DNA from 3 places in the Exiguobacterium sp. LL15 genome. Region 1 is predicted to be linked to each of the others. Evidence: a T-box and tRNA genes for the amino acid it is inferred to sense, from the RefSeq annotation. Region 1 holds a T-box; the other regions hold tRNA genes.
What was found. A T-box is a leader RNA that pairs with one kind of tRNA and senses whether it is charged. The one in region 1 lies ahead of NOM72_RS03295 (valine--tRNA ligase), so its partner is inferred to be a tRNA-Val.

Region 2: it encodes a tRNA-Val, which carries the amino acid that the T-box ahead of NOM72_RS03295 (valine--tRNA ligase) is inferred to sense. The anticodon was not compared.
Region 3: it encodes a tRNA-Val, which carries the amino acid that the T-box ahead of NOM72_RS03295 (valine--tRNA ligase) is inferred to sense. The anticodon was not compared.

The regions. Positions count from the first base shown of each region.
Region 1 covers NZ_JANFNX010000001.1:678,251-682,655, forward strand. The annotation lists gene hemB (porphobilinogen synthase) at 1-173, shown strand, start outside; gene hemL (glutamate-1-semialdehyde 2,1-aminomutase) at 170-1,480, shown strand; T-box leader at 1,535-1,764, shown strand; gene NOM72_RS03295 (valine--tRNA ligase) at 1,815-4,405, shown strand, end outside.
Region 2 covers NZ_JANFNX010000004.1:146,789-151,193, reverse strand. The annotation lists gene NOM72_RS15085 (polysaccharide deacetylase family protein) at 1-186, opposite strand, end outside; gene yhfH (protein YhfH) at 583-729, opposite strand; gene NOM72_RS15075 (nitroreductase family protein) at 915-1,541, shown strand; tRNA gene NOM72_RS15070 (tRNA-Val) at 1,681-1,753, shown strand; gene NOM72_RS15065 (YdhK family protein) at 1,801-2,355, opposite strand; gene NOM72_RS15060 (HAMP domain-containing sensor histidine kinase) at 2,504-3,853, shown strand; gene NOM72_RS15055 (response regulator transcription factor) at 3,855-4,405, shown strand, end outside.
Region 3 covers NZ_JANFNX010000004.1:137,105-141,509, forward strand. The annotation lists gene NOM72_RS15010 (metallophosphoesterase family protein) at 1-362, opposite strand, end outside; gene NOM72_RS15015 (PTS sugar transporter subunit IIC) at 725-1,747, shown strand; tRNA gene NOM72_RS15020 (tRNA-Val) at 1,844-1,916, opposite strand; gene NOM72_RS15025 (efflux RND transporter permease subunit) at 2,103-4,405, shown strand, end outside.

The DNA.
Region 1 (4,405 bases):
CGTATAACGTATCGGGTGAGTATGCGATGGTCAAAGCCGCTGCCTTGAACGGCTGGATTGACGAAGAACGAATCGTCCTTGAGACGATGCTTGGCTTTAAACGAGCAGGCGCTGATTTAATCATCACCTATTTCGCAAAAGACATTTGTCGTTACCTGGAGGGGTCGAAATGAGCTTAATTAACCAGAATTCAAAATCAAAAGAAGCATTCGAGCGGGCACTCCCGCTCATGCCGGGTGGTGTCAACAGCCCGGTCCGTGCTTATAAATCGGTCGGGATGACACCGATTTTCGCAGATCATGCGAAAGGATCGAAGCTCTATGATATCGACGGAAAAGAATATATCGATTACGTCTTGTCATGGGGACCAATGATTCTCGGTCATGCCGATCCAATCGTCACGTCAGCGATCCAAGAACAAGCAACACGTGGCTGGAGCTACGGGACACCAACGGAAATCGAATCAGCGATGGCGGAAGTCGTCATCAGTCGGGTGCCGTCGGTCGAAGTCGTCCGGATGGTCAACTCAGGAACTGAAGCGACGATGGCAGCGCTTCGTCTCGCACGTGGCTACACAGGTCGGACGAAAATCCTCAAGTTCGAAGGCTGTTACCATGGTCACGGTGACTCGCTCTTGATCAAAGCAGGTTCAGGTGTCGCGACACTCGGATTACCGGATTCACCAGGCGTTCCGGCGCAAATCGCGAGCATGACGCTGACGGTTCCATATAACGATTTGGACGCTGTCCGGATCGCGTTCGAAAAACATGGCGACGATATCGCCGGTGTCATCGTCGAACCGGCTGCTGGGAACATGGGCTTCGTGCCACCAGAACCAGGATTCCTCGAAGGCTTACGGGAAATCACGTCAGAAAACGGCGCCTTACTGATCTTTGACGAAGTCATGACTGGTTTCCGTGTCGGATTCCACTGTGCCCAAGGACATTTCGGTGTCACACCGGATATCACGTGTCTCGGTAAAGTCATCGGCGGCGGAATGCCAGTTGGTGCTTACGGTGGACGTCGTGACATCATGGAGCAGATCGCACCACAAGGTCCAATCTATCAAGCAGGTACGTTATCCGGGAACCCACTCGCGATGGCAGCAGGTCTAGCGACATTGACACAATTGAAACCAGAACACTATGAAGAGTTCGACCGGAAAGCGAGCCGTCTATCGGAAGGCTACCTGAACGCTGCGGCGAAGTATAACATTCCGTTGACGACGAACCGTGCAGGCGCGATGTTCGGTGTCTTCTTCACGAATGAACGCGTCACGAACTTCGAAAAAGCGAAAACGTCGAACCTTGAGATGTTCCGTTCGTATTATCAAAAGATGGCGGCGCGTGGTGTCTTCTTACCACCGTCACAATTCGAAGGTCTCTTCCTGTCGATCGCCCATACGGACGAAGACATCGAGCGGACGATCGAAGCCGTCGAATTGACGTTCCAAGAACTCCAAGTTGAATTTGGTCGTTAAGCAGTTCTTGACGATTGCTTGAACTCTCGGCTAAAATAAGTAAAGAAGAAAATGGCAACAGCGATGACGGGAAGAGTAGTCCTGTATTCGTACCGGTGTAGAGAACACATCCTTGGCTGAAAGATGTGACGGACGAACAGGAAGAAGGTCACCCCACGAGCTGGTATCGTGAGTCTTACGAGCGATATCCGTCCTCCACACGTTACGTGGCTCGAGGGCATCCGATTGTGGATGAACTAAGGTGGTACCGCGGAAAAAAGCAACGGCTTTCTTTCGTCCTTAGCATAGGACGAGAGAAGCCGTTTTTATTATGGACAAAAAGGGAGCGATCAGGATGCAGGAATTATCAATGCCAACGAAGTATGATCCGCAGGCAACGGAAGAAAAATGGTATGACTTTTGGGTGAAAGGTGACTATTTCAAAGCCGATCAGGATCCAGAAAAAGAGCCATACACGATCGTCATTCCACCACCGAACGTCACAGGTAAATTGCACCTTGGTCACGCGTGGGACACAACGTTACAAGACATGTTGACACGGATGAAGCGGATGCAAGGATTCGACGTTCTTTACCTACCAGGAATGGACCATGCCGGTATCGCGACGCAAGCAAAAGTCGAACAAAAATTACGCGCAGAAGGACAATCACGTCTTGAAATGGGTCGTGAGAAATTTCTCGAGCAATCATGGGCATGGAAAGAAGAGTACGCGTCAACGATCCGTGCACAATGGGCAAAACTTGGTCTCGGACTCGATTATTCGCGTGAACGCTTCACGCTTGACGAAGGATTGTCAGAAGCGGTTCAAGAAGTCTTCGTGAAACTTTACGAAAAAGGCTTAATCTACCGCGGCGAATACATCGTTAACTGGGACCCAGCGACGAAAACAGCGATCTCGGATATCGAAGTCATCTACAAGGATATCGAAGGTGCGTTCTATCACTTCAGCTATCCACTAACGGACGGTTCAGGTCACGTTGAACTAGCGACGACACGTCCTGAGACGATGCTCGGTGATACAGCGATCGCCGTGAACCCGAAGGATGAGCGTTATGCTCACCTCGTCGGAAAAACAATCACGTTACCAATCGTTGGTCGCGAGATTCCGATTGTTGCCGATGACTATGTCGACATGGAGTTCGGTACAGGTGTCGTTAAGATCACACCAGCGCACGACCCGAACGACTTCGAAGTCGGTAACCGTCACGAGTTACCACGTGTCCTCGTCATGAATGAAGATGGAACGATGAACGAGAACGCAGGGAAATACGAAGGTATGGATCGCTTCGAATGCCGGAAACAAATCGTTGAAGATTTAAAAGCAGAAGGTGTTCTAATCAAAATCGAACCACACTTGCACTCTGTCGGTCACTCGGAGCGTTCAGACGCGATCGTTGAGCCGTATCTTTCACTCCAATGGTTCGTCAAAATGGAACCACTCGCGCAAAAAGCACTCGAGGAACAACAAGGACCAGACAAGGTCAACTTCGTTCCACAACGCTTTGAGAACACGTATGTGCGCTGGATGGAAAACATCCGTGACTGGTGTGTCAGCCGTCAACTCTGGTGGGGACACCGGATTCCGGCTTGGTACCATAAAGAAACAGGCGAAGTATACGTTGGCAAGGAAGCACCAGCCGATATCGAGAACTGGGAGCAAGACAACGATGTTCTTGATACGTGGTTCTCTTCAGCGCTTTGGCCGTTCTCAACGATGGGATGGCCGAACACGGACGCAGCGGATTATCAAAAATACTTCCCGACATCGACACTCGTTACGGGTTATGACATCATCGCTTTCTGGGTATCACGGATGATCTTCCAATCGTATGAATTTACAGGACAACGTCCATTCCAAGACGTCTTGATCCACGGATTGATTCGTGATTCGGAAGGACGCAAGATGTCGAAATCACTCGGGAACGGAATCGACCCGATGGATGTCATCGAGAAGTATGGTGCCGATTCTCTTCGTTGGTTCTTAACGACAGGATCAACACCAGGCAACGACCTCCGCTTCTACTGGGAAAAGATCGAAGCGACATGGAATTTCTCGAACAAATTGTGGAACGCAAGCCGTTTTGCCTTAATGAACATGGATGGTCTAACGTTTGATCAGATCGATTTGACAGGCGAGAAGTCACTCGCAGATAAATGGATCCTGACACGCCTACAGACGACGATTGACGACGTAACGCGTTTATCTGACAAATACGAGTTTGGTGAAGCGGGACGTATTCTCTATCACTTCATTTGGGAAGACTTCTGTAACTGGTACATCGAGATGGCGAAGTTACCGCTCAACGGGGAAGATGAAGCAGCAAAACAGACGACGCGTTCGGTTCTTGCCTATACGCTCGATCGGATCATGCGTCTGATGCACCCGTTCATGCCGTTCATCACGGAAGAGATCTGGCAACACTTACCGCATGAAGGCGAGACGATTACACGTGCTGCATGGCCAACACGTGAAGCGTCACTCGACTTCCCGGAAGCCGTTCCAGCATTCGAAGCGGTTCAGAACGTCATCCGTTCGGTTCGTAACATCCGCGCGGAAGTGAACGCACCGATGTCGAAACAGATCCAACTGTTCATCTCGACGAATGACGCACGTGTTCAAGACGACCTGTCGTCAAACAGCTCGTACTTGCAAAAGTTCACGAACGCATCTGAACTTCGAATCGAAGAACAGATGCCAGCACCAGAAAAAGCAATGAGTGCGATCGTAACGGGAGCAGAATTGTTCATCCCACTCGCGGACTTGATCAACATCGAGGAAGAAATCGCGCGCTTGAATAAAGAACTCGTCAAGTATACGAAAGAAGTCGAACGGGTCGAGAAAAAACTCAACAACCCTGGCTTCGTTGGCAAAGCACCGGCACATGTTATTGATGAAGAAAAGGCGAAGGCACTTGATTATACGGA
Region 2 (4,405 bases), on a different contig from region 1:
AGCAGCTTTGACTTCTTGTGGAAAAGCATCTACTTGTGTTCCGAGATAAAAGAAAGTGGCACGAGTCTGAAGTTGATCCAATGTTCGAAGTAAGTCCGGTGTTAATGCGGATGGACCATCCTCGAATGTTAAATAAGCGACTTTTTTCGTCACACCATTCCATTTTTCCACGCGTGCTTTTTCCATATTGACGACAGGCACTTCAATAATGGATTTACCTGTCGTAATGGAATGTTGTTCAGGAGTAAAAACATATCGGAAAGCGACATATCCCCCAACTCCGAGAAAGACCAGTGTGAGAAGTAAGAAAAACTGAGGGAAAAACTTTCTTTTTTTTGTACGCGGTCGTGGACCGAGTTCGCTAGCGTGGCTTGAGGTAAATGGATCCATCGTTGTCTGTCGCTCCTTTTGTCAAAAATATCATATACAGATAATGTAACATTCTGACTGTTTCTTTTGTAACAAACAGATGACAAAAAGATGACGGAAAATCGATTTTTCTAAAAAATATTGATTTACTTAGAAAGAGTTTAAAAGAAATAAAAAAACAACCACTAAGTAAGTGATTGTTTCATGTATTATTTAGTGTTCTGTTACAGCACACTCATCGCATTCCGTTTGATAGGATTCACATTGTTCATCCATCTCTTTTCCGCAATGGGCACACGTCTTGACGGGAAGCTCACGATAGAATGCAGCAGATGCTTCTTGGTAAAGGGGTTGTTCCATGTGTTTTTCCTCCTTCAAAGTAAACGCAATGATCTTTTTTCTTGATTTTATTGTATTAGTACAGAAGTTGAATGTCAACTATTGTTTTATAACAGTAGATTCGTTTGAAGTATTGATAGAGGACAATGAAAATAAGACATGCTACGATATCTAAGTAATCTGATAATGATAAGGGGGATTTACACATGACACAGGCAACACTTGATACAATGCGTGTCTTAACAGAAAGACGTTCCGTTCGTCATTACGACGAAACGTTCAAGCTTTCAAAACAGGAAGTAGAAGAACTATTAGAATGGACGACAGCCGCGCCGAGTGCTTGGAATTTGCAACACTGGCATTTCACGGTCTTTCATTCGGAAGAAGCGAAGCAGCAGCTTGCACCGATCGCATACAATCAGCCGGCTATCACTTCGGCTTCAGCAGTCATTGCGATCTTAGGTGATGTTCAAGCTAATCGAAACTACAATCCAGTGTACGGTCCAGCAGTGGAAGCAGGTGGCATGACAGAGGATCTGTTTGATTCGATCAAGGCACAGGTAGAAGGCGCTTATCAAAGTGAGGCGTATGGACGCGACGCGGCTATGTCGAATGCGAGCCTTGCTGCGATGCAATTGATGCTTGCGGCAGAAGCGCGTGGATTATCAACACTCGCAATGGGTGGATTTGATCATCAACGTTTTGCGGAAACGTTCATCACCGAGTCACGGTATGTACCAGTCATGCTGATTGCTGTCGGAAAAGCGGTTGAAGATGCGAAAAAACGTCCGGCACTACGTTTACCGATTGATCGAGTATCAACCTTCCTGTAAGTCATTCAAAATGGGGGAAGCGGGGTGGATTCCCCCATTTTAAATTTTTTTATTTTTTTTCAGAAAAAGACTTGTCAGCCTTTTAGTTTCTTGATATATTAATACATGTCCTAGCAAGTACATAACGTACTGCAAACATGATTCTGTAGCTCAGCTGGGAGAGCGCTACCTTGACAGGGTAGAGGTCGCTGGTTCGAGCCCAGTCAGAATCATACCGAAAGCCCGCTTCTCCTTTAAAGGAAAAGCGGGCTTTTTTTTATTATTTCTTTATCTCATCCTCTGTGACCCATTTATGATTTTTCACCATCTCTCCACCGTCCGTTGGTTCATAGTTCACCATATAAACCGTCGTTTCTTTTACTTCGTCAATCGTCGCTTTAGCTCCATCCATACCCTTCATATGATCCGCTTTGACAGTCGCTTCATCACCAACTTGCAGTGGCTTAGTTGGAACGGGATCGAGTTCTTCCTGAATGACCCATTTATGATTTTTCACTATCTTTCCACCAGTAGTCGGTTTGTAACTAATCGCATAGACGACGGTATCACAAGCTCCCGCAATCGTTGCTTTAGCTCCGTTCATTCCATCCATATGATTCGTCGTCAACGTGACGTTGCTTCCTTTCGGATAAGTCGGATCACTGGCTTCCTTTAGACCAGACGGTATCTTTCCATCACTCGAATGCATCATATCTCCATGAGACATGTCGTGTGAGTCGCTATTGCTTCCTTCGTCATTTGAAGCGGATCCGCATGCACCGAGCCAAAGCGTAGAACTAAGAGCCAGTGCGGTTAACGTCAATGATTTTTTCATAATAAAACCCTCCTGAATTCACTAGTCTTTTTTACTATACCCAGCGTATGTGCAAATCGTGTGCAGATGAGGTGACAGTTTTGTTTGTCTGCGTCGATCGCGTTTTTTTTAGCTATACTAAAAGTGGAGAGGAAAAGGAGGAATCGTCATGCGTCGTATTTCATACTCGGTCGGAGGAATCGTGCTTGCGGCATTTTTAATTTGTGGCAGTGTGTTGTTTGGGACGTTGTATTATCAGTTATCTCAAACACGAACGCAGGAAGTAGTGGACGGTTTACTGAACCGAGGAAATACCCATCGTGATGTCCTTGTCGATTCCTATGACCAAACGACAATGCGCCATGTCAGCATGATGGAAGCAGATTCATCGTTTACTGTGGTGATCACTGATGCAGATGGAAAACAACTCGAAGCGTCACGACCTTTGTCGAATGAGATGAAAAGTGTGCTAGAGCATACGGATTTCGATTACCGTCAACAAGGAAAAATCGTGACGATGCGTGACTTTTTAATGACGGACAGTCCCATTACCATCGACGGGAAACATCGGGGGCATGTCTTCATGTTCGCTTCTAAAGCAATCGTAGATCACGTACTTGATCCGTTGAAACAGCAGTTTTTCCAAGTGGGTCTGCTCGCACTTTTATTAGCAGGTGCGGCAAGCATTTGGACGACCCGACTCATCTCTCGTCCGCTGGTTCAAATGGAAAAAGCGACGGCACGTCTATTAGATGGGGAAGATGGAGCGTTGCCGATTGATCGACAAGACGAACTGGGACAATTGGCGCGTTCGATTCAGCAATTAAAACAAGATCTCGATTTTTTGAATCGGGAACGATCCGAATTTTTAGCAAGCGTATCTCATGAACTACGAACACCATTGACATATATAAAGGGATACGCGGACATTCTCGAACGTCAAACGTTGACGCCGGATGAGCAACAACGCTACGTTACGATCATTCGAGAAGAAAGTCAGCAAATGAATGAATGGATTGAGCAATTATTTTGGTTAGCACGCATTGATGCGAATGCTTTTATGATGGAACGAAAACCTGTCGATGTCGAAGACTTGATTCATCAAGTGATACGATTGATGCGCCTGGACATCGAACAAGAAAATGTTTCGTTCGAGATAGAAGGTGAGCGAATAGAAGTGATGGGTGACGCTCAGCAGCTCCGCCAGATGATCGTGAATATCGTTGAAAATGCACGGCGACATACGACGTCGGGAAAAATTATCGTTCGTTATGGTGTCAACGCAGTAGGGGCTTTCATTCAAATCGAAGATACAGGAGAAGGGATCGCTGCAGAATCTTTACCTCATGTAACGAAACGGCTCTACCGAACGGAAGCATCTCGTTCTCGAAAACATGGAGGAACTGGAATCGGACTCTCCATCGTTGAAGCAATTGCTCAGACACATGGAGCAGAATTGAACATCAAGAGTCAACTTGGACATGGAACACAAGTGACACTGCAGTGGAAGGAGAAATAAAATGCCGCATGTATTGATCGTAGATGATGAACCAAGAATGCTTGAACTGCTCAAACTGTATATTCAGCCGTATGGGTACACGTGTCAGCTTGTGGATTCTGCGCAACAAGCTCTTGATCTCTGCCGTCAGCACGTATTCGACCTGATTTTACTAGATGTCATGATGCCGGATATGGATGGCTGGACATGTTGTCGTCTCATTCGAGAACACTCTAACATCCCAATCTTGATGGTTACGGCTCGGAATCAGCGGGAAGACATCATTCGGACACGAGAAGTAGGAGCGAATGATTACATATCAAAACCGATTCAAGAAGGGGAACTGATCGGGCGAATGGAAGTTTTATTACAGCAACAGTATGATGGTCTATCCTATGACCGGGAAAGCTATCGTTGTAGTTACCTCCAACAAAAGATTTCGTTAACGAAGACGGAGTTTGAGTTGTTAGGTGTATTTTTAGATTCTCCACGACGTGTTTGGACACGCGATCAACTAACGACGATGTTATGGGGAGCGGAAGCGTCTGTAGACGAGCGGACGATCGACTCGCA
Region 3 (4,405 bases), on a different contig from region 1:
TGCATCGTTTGTTCCTGATGCATGATATTTAAGACACGCGGTAAACGTTCCAAATACTTTTGATTTTCTTGCGTCAACGTATCCGCAATCCATTGATGGTGCTCTTTCGCATGGCGGTAACTATCGGGATAGGTCTCCCCATGGATTAAAGCAAGGACACATTCATCATGATTCCCAGAAATCGTTTGAATATCTGGTCGTTGCTTCAATAGATCAATGACTTCATTATGCTCTGGTCCAATGCCGACAAGATCACCGAGACAATAGACGGCATCGATCTCTGGTTGTTGATCAAGATAGGACAATACTGCACGTAATGCTGATGCATTACCATGAATATCTGTAAAAAGCATCACTTTCATGTAAACGCCTCCATTGTTGGTACATTAGGATTTCCCGATGATACCGTGAATTCCTGTCAGATTTCAGGAAAAAATAAATTGTCAGAAAATATTGATTATTAATCAAGAGCATGTTAGGCTTAGAAAAATTCACAGAGAGGGGCACGATCAAATGATTCCGACGCAACAGCCATTTAACCAAGCCGGACGACTGATTATTCTATGCATGAGGGACTGAAAACTTTTCCGATGATGAAACGGAAATGATTTTTGGGCCCTTCTTTCGATGCATCGAATGAGGCGCCCGCACAGAATGAGTGGCGCCTATCCCAAAAACGGATAGGCTTTTTTCATGGCAAAAAATAGAGATAGATAGAGAGAGGATGACAACGTTGAAAGAATATGCGATGGATCGAATGGTAAAAGTATCAGCTGGAATGGCAAATGCCGTTCTTGTAACACTTGGTGTCGGACTTCTGATTGAGACACTCGGAAATCTTCTACATATCCAAATGCTACTGACGATTGGTGGTGTCGCAAAAGTACTACTCGCCCCTGCACTTGGTGCCGGTATTGCCTTTCAGCTTGGAGGAAACACACTTGTCCTGTTCAGCGCGATGATCGCAGCAACGATCGGTGGTGCCGCGCTTCAATCAACTGCTTCTGGACTCGTTCTTGTACCCGGTCAGCCGATCAGTGCCTTACTCGCAGCTGCCGTCGCTGTATACGTCGGAAAACGCATGACTGGAAAAACGAAATTTGACATGATGGTCATCCCGATGAGCGCTGTCCTTGCTGGCGGCGTGACTGGAATCGGTGCTGCTGCCGTCACGACACCACTCCTTACAAAATTCAGTGCCATGATCACAGCATCCGTTGAATCATCTCCAATCGCAACTTCTCTTGTCATCGCACTCATCTTTAGTGTCTTATTGATGTCTCCTGCTTCGTCCGCTGCACTCGCTATCGCTTTGCAACTTGATCCTGTAGCAAGTGCCGCTGCGCTGATTGGCTGTTCCGCTCAATTCGTCGGCTTCACGTTGATGGCATACCGTCAGACGGATCCAGGTGGTTTGATTGCTTCATTCTTTGTAACACCTAAAGTACAATTCCCGAATATCGTTAAAAATCCTCGTCTGGTCGTTGCACCGTTTCTCGCAGCGATGATTTCAGCTCCTGTCGCGACGCTTCTTCTCTCTTTGAAAGTACCGTACGAACTCGCAGGACTTGGATTAAATTCGATGATTGCCCCACTCAATATTTTCGTCAACCAAGGTCCTCAGGCGTTCCTCGTCTTCTTCTTGACTGGTGTCGTTCTACCTGGTGTCTTGACGCTCGTCTTCTATCGATTGACGACTGTCGCAGGGTGGACGAAACGTGGCGATCTTCATCTTGAAATTCAATAAAATGATTTACCTATCTTCTAACTATTCCTGATTGATTTCGGGAATAGTTTTTTTAACGCAAAAAAATCGCTCCTTCGAAAAGGAACGATTTCGGTATGATTCTGACTGGGCTCGAACCAGCGACCTCTACCCTGTCAAGGTAGCGCTCTCCCAGCTGAGCTACAGAATCATGCTGTGTTGTTACTGGGTATATTTTTATTATAGCAGCATATCGAAAAGTGTAAAGCCTTTTTCACAAAAAAAATTATCTTTTTCCAAAAAGATCTTTTTAAATAAAAACAGTTTTAAAGTTGCGGGTTCTATGAGTGTCCTCTACTATGTAAATAAGCACATATAAAAAGAAAGGAGCGTTCATATGAACTTTTTAACCCGATTTAGTTTGAAGAACTCGGTTGCTGTCTTCATCATTGCAATCCTATTGATTTTAGGAGGCGTGTATTCCTTCTCACAATTAAAAGTCGATCAGTTCCCGGAAATCGAGTTTCCTCAGATTTCAATCGAAGCGGTTTACCCTGGTGCATCACCTGACGATGTCGATAAACAAGTCGTCTCAAAGCTTGAAACTTCCCTTAAAGGAATTGAAGGGGCTACCAAGCTAACAAGCTCTTCTTATGAAAGTATCGGTATCTTAAACATCGAATTCCCGTTCGATACTGATATGGATAAGGTCGAACAACAAATCGATGCTGCCATCCAAGATGCGAATCTACCGGAGGAAGCAACGACGAAATTAAATCGTCTGTCCTTTGGATCGTTCCCGATCTATAATATCTCCTTCTTTAGCAAGGATGGTAAAGACATCGAAAAAATCCTAAAGGAAGATATCGAACCTGAACTTAATAAGATTCCAGGCATCAACAGCGTTTCGGTTGGTGGCTATAAGGATGATCTCGTTCAAATCACCGTCGATAAGGAGAAAGCGACGGAAGCGGGTCTCTCGCTCTCGAGCATCAAGGAACAAATCAATGGAAAGTATGTCTCGTTCCCATCTGGTCAACTATCAGAAAACGATTCGAAAATTCCGATTCGCGTTGAGGAAAAACTAGAAAATCTAGATAAACTAAAAAATCTACAATTAACACCTGCTACAGGTGCAACTAGTTCATCAAGTAACGGTCAAACAGGTGGTTCATCTGCTGGCGGTCCACCACAAGGTGCAACGCAAGGACCACCAAGTACAACAGGTGGTGCAGCTGCAGATCAGGCGTCTGAACCTGCAGAACCGATTCGCCTAGAGGATATCGCAAAAATCGAAGCCGTCTCACAACAAAGTGAAAAAACACGTTACGATTTAAAAGATTCCTTATCGATGGCAATCACGAAAAAACAAGATGCCAATACGGTCGAAATCGCAGATGAAGTCACGAAGATCCTCAATAAATATGACGACCAAGTCGACTATACGATTGGGATTGATTCAGCGAAGGATATCGAGGAGTCCGTTGCGACACTCGTAAAAGAAGGATTACTTGGTGCCCTCTTCGCATCACTCGCTGTACTCTTATTCTTGCGGAACATCCGCGCGACGATCATCGCCATCGTCTCGATTCCATTGTCATTACTCATCGCCGCTATCTTCTTGAACTGGCAAGATATCTCCCTGAACATCATGACACTTGGTGGGATGGCTGTTGCAGTCGGTCGTGTCGTCGATGATAGTATCGTTGTCATCGAGAACATCTTCCGGCGCGTCCGAAAATCCGAATCCGGTATGACGGATGAGATCATCGAACAATCGACAAAAGAGATTCTAAAAGCAATCACGTCATCAACGCTGACGACCGTCGTCGTCTTCCTGCCGATTGGATTTGTCGGTGGGATTACTGGTAAGTTCTTCTTACCGTTCGCTTTGACGATTATTTTCTCATTACTTGCTTCACTACTCGTTGCGATCACGATCGTACCGATTCTCGCGAAATTTGCCTTCAAGAAGGTACCAGCAGAAGAAAAAGAAGGCGCTCTCCAACGTTGGTATGGAAAGCTGATTGAAAAATCACTCTCGCACAAGGCGATCATCTTGGTCGTATCGTTCGTCCTTCTCGGTGGTTCCCTAGCGATCGTACCGCGTCTCGGATTTACGTTCATTCCGAACGAGGCATCGAAAACCTTGACGGCATCGCTCGAACTTCCAGCTGCCACATCACTTGAAAAAACAAGTGACGTCTCGTTTGAGATGGAAAAAATGTTTGATAAAGAAAAAGCCATTGCTGACGTGACGACTTCTGTCGGAGCACGTGACTTCACGACAGGCTTACGTCTCGATAATAAAGCAAGTTACTTCTTGAATCTAAAAGACGGTGTAAACGTCGAGAAAACGATCAAGTCACTTGAAACACAGATGGAAGACATCGCTCAAGATGAAAACGTCGATGTCAAAATCAGTGTGGCTGAACTATCGACAGGTGGTCCTCCGTCGAATAACAACGTCGATGTCGACTTGTTCTCGAACGACCTCGAAGCTCTTCAAGAGGCGGCAAAACTCGTCGAGGATAACATGTCGAAAAATAATGATTTGAAATATATCACGAACAACTTCAGCGAAAAACAAAAGCAGTATCTCGTAGAAATCGATCCTGAGAAAGCAAGTGATCGCGGACTATCTGGTTTCCAAATTCTCGGTACCGTCAACGATCAAACGAAGCCAGTCACGGTCGGAAC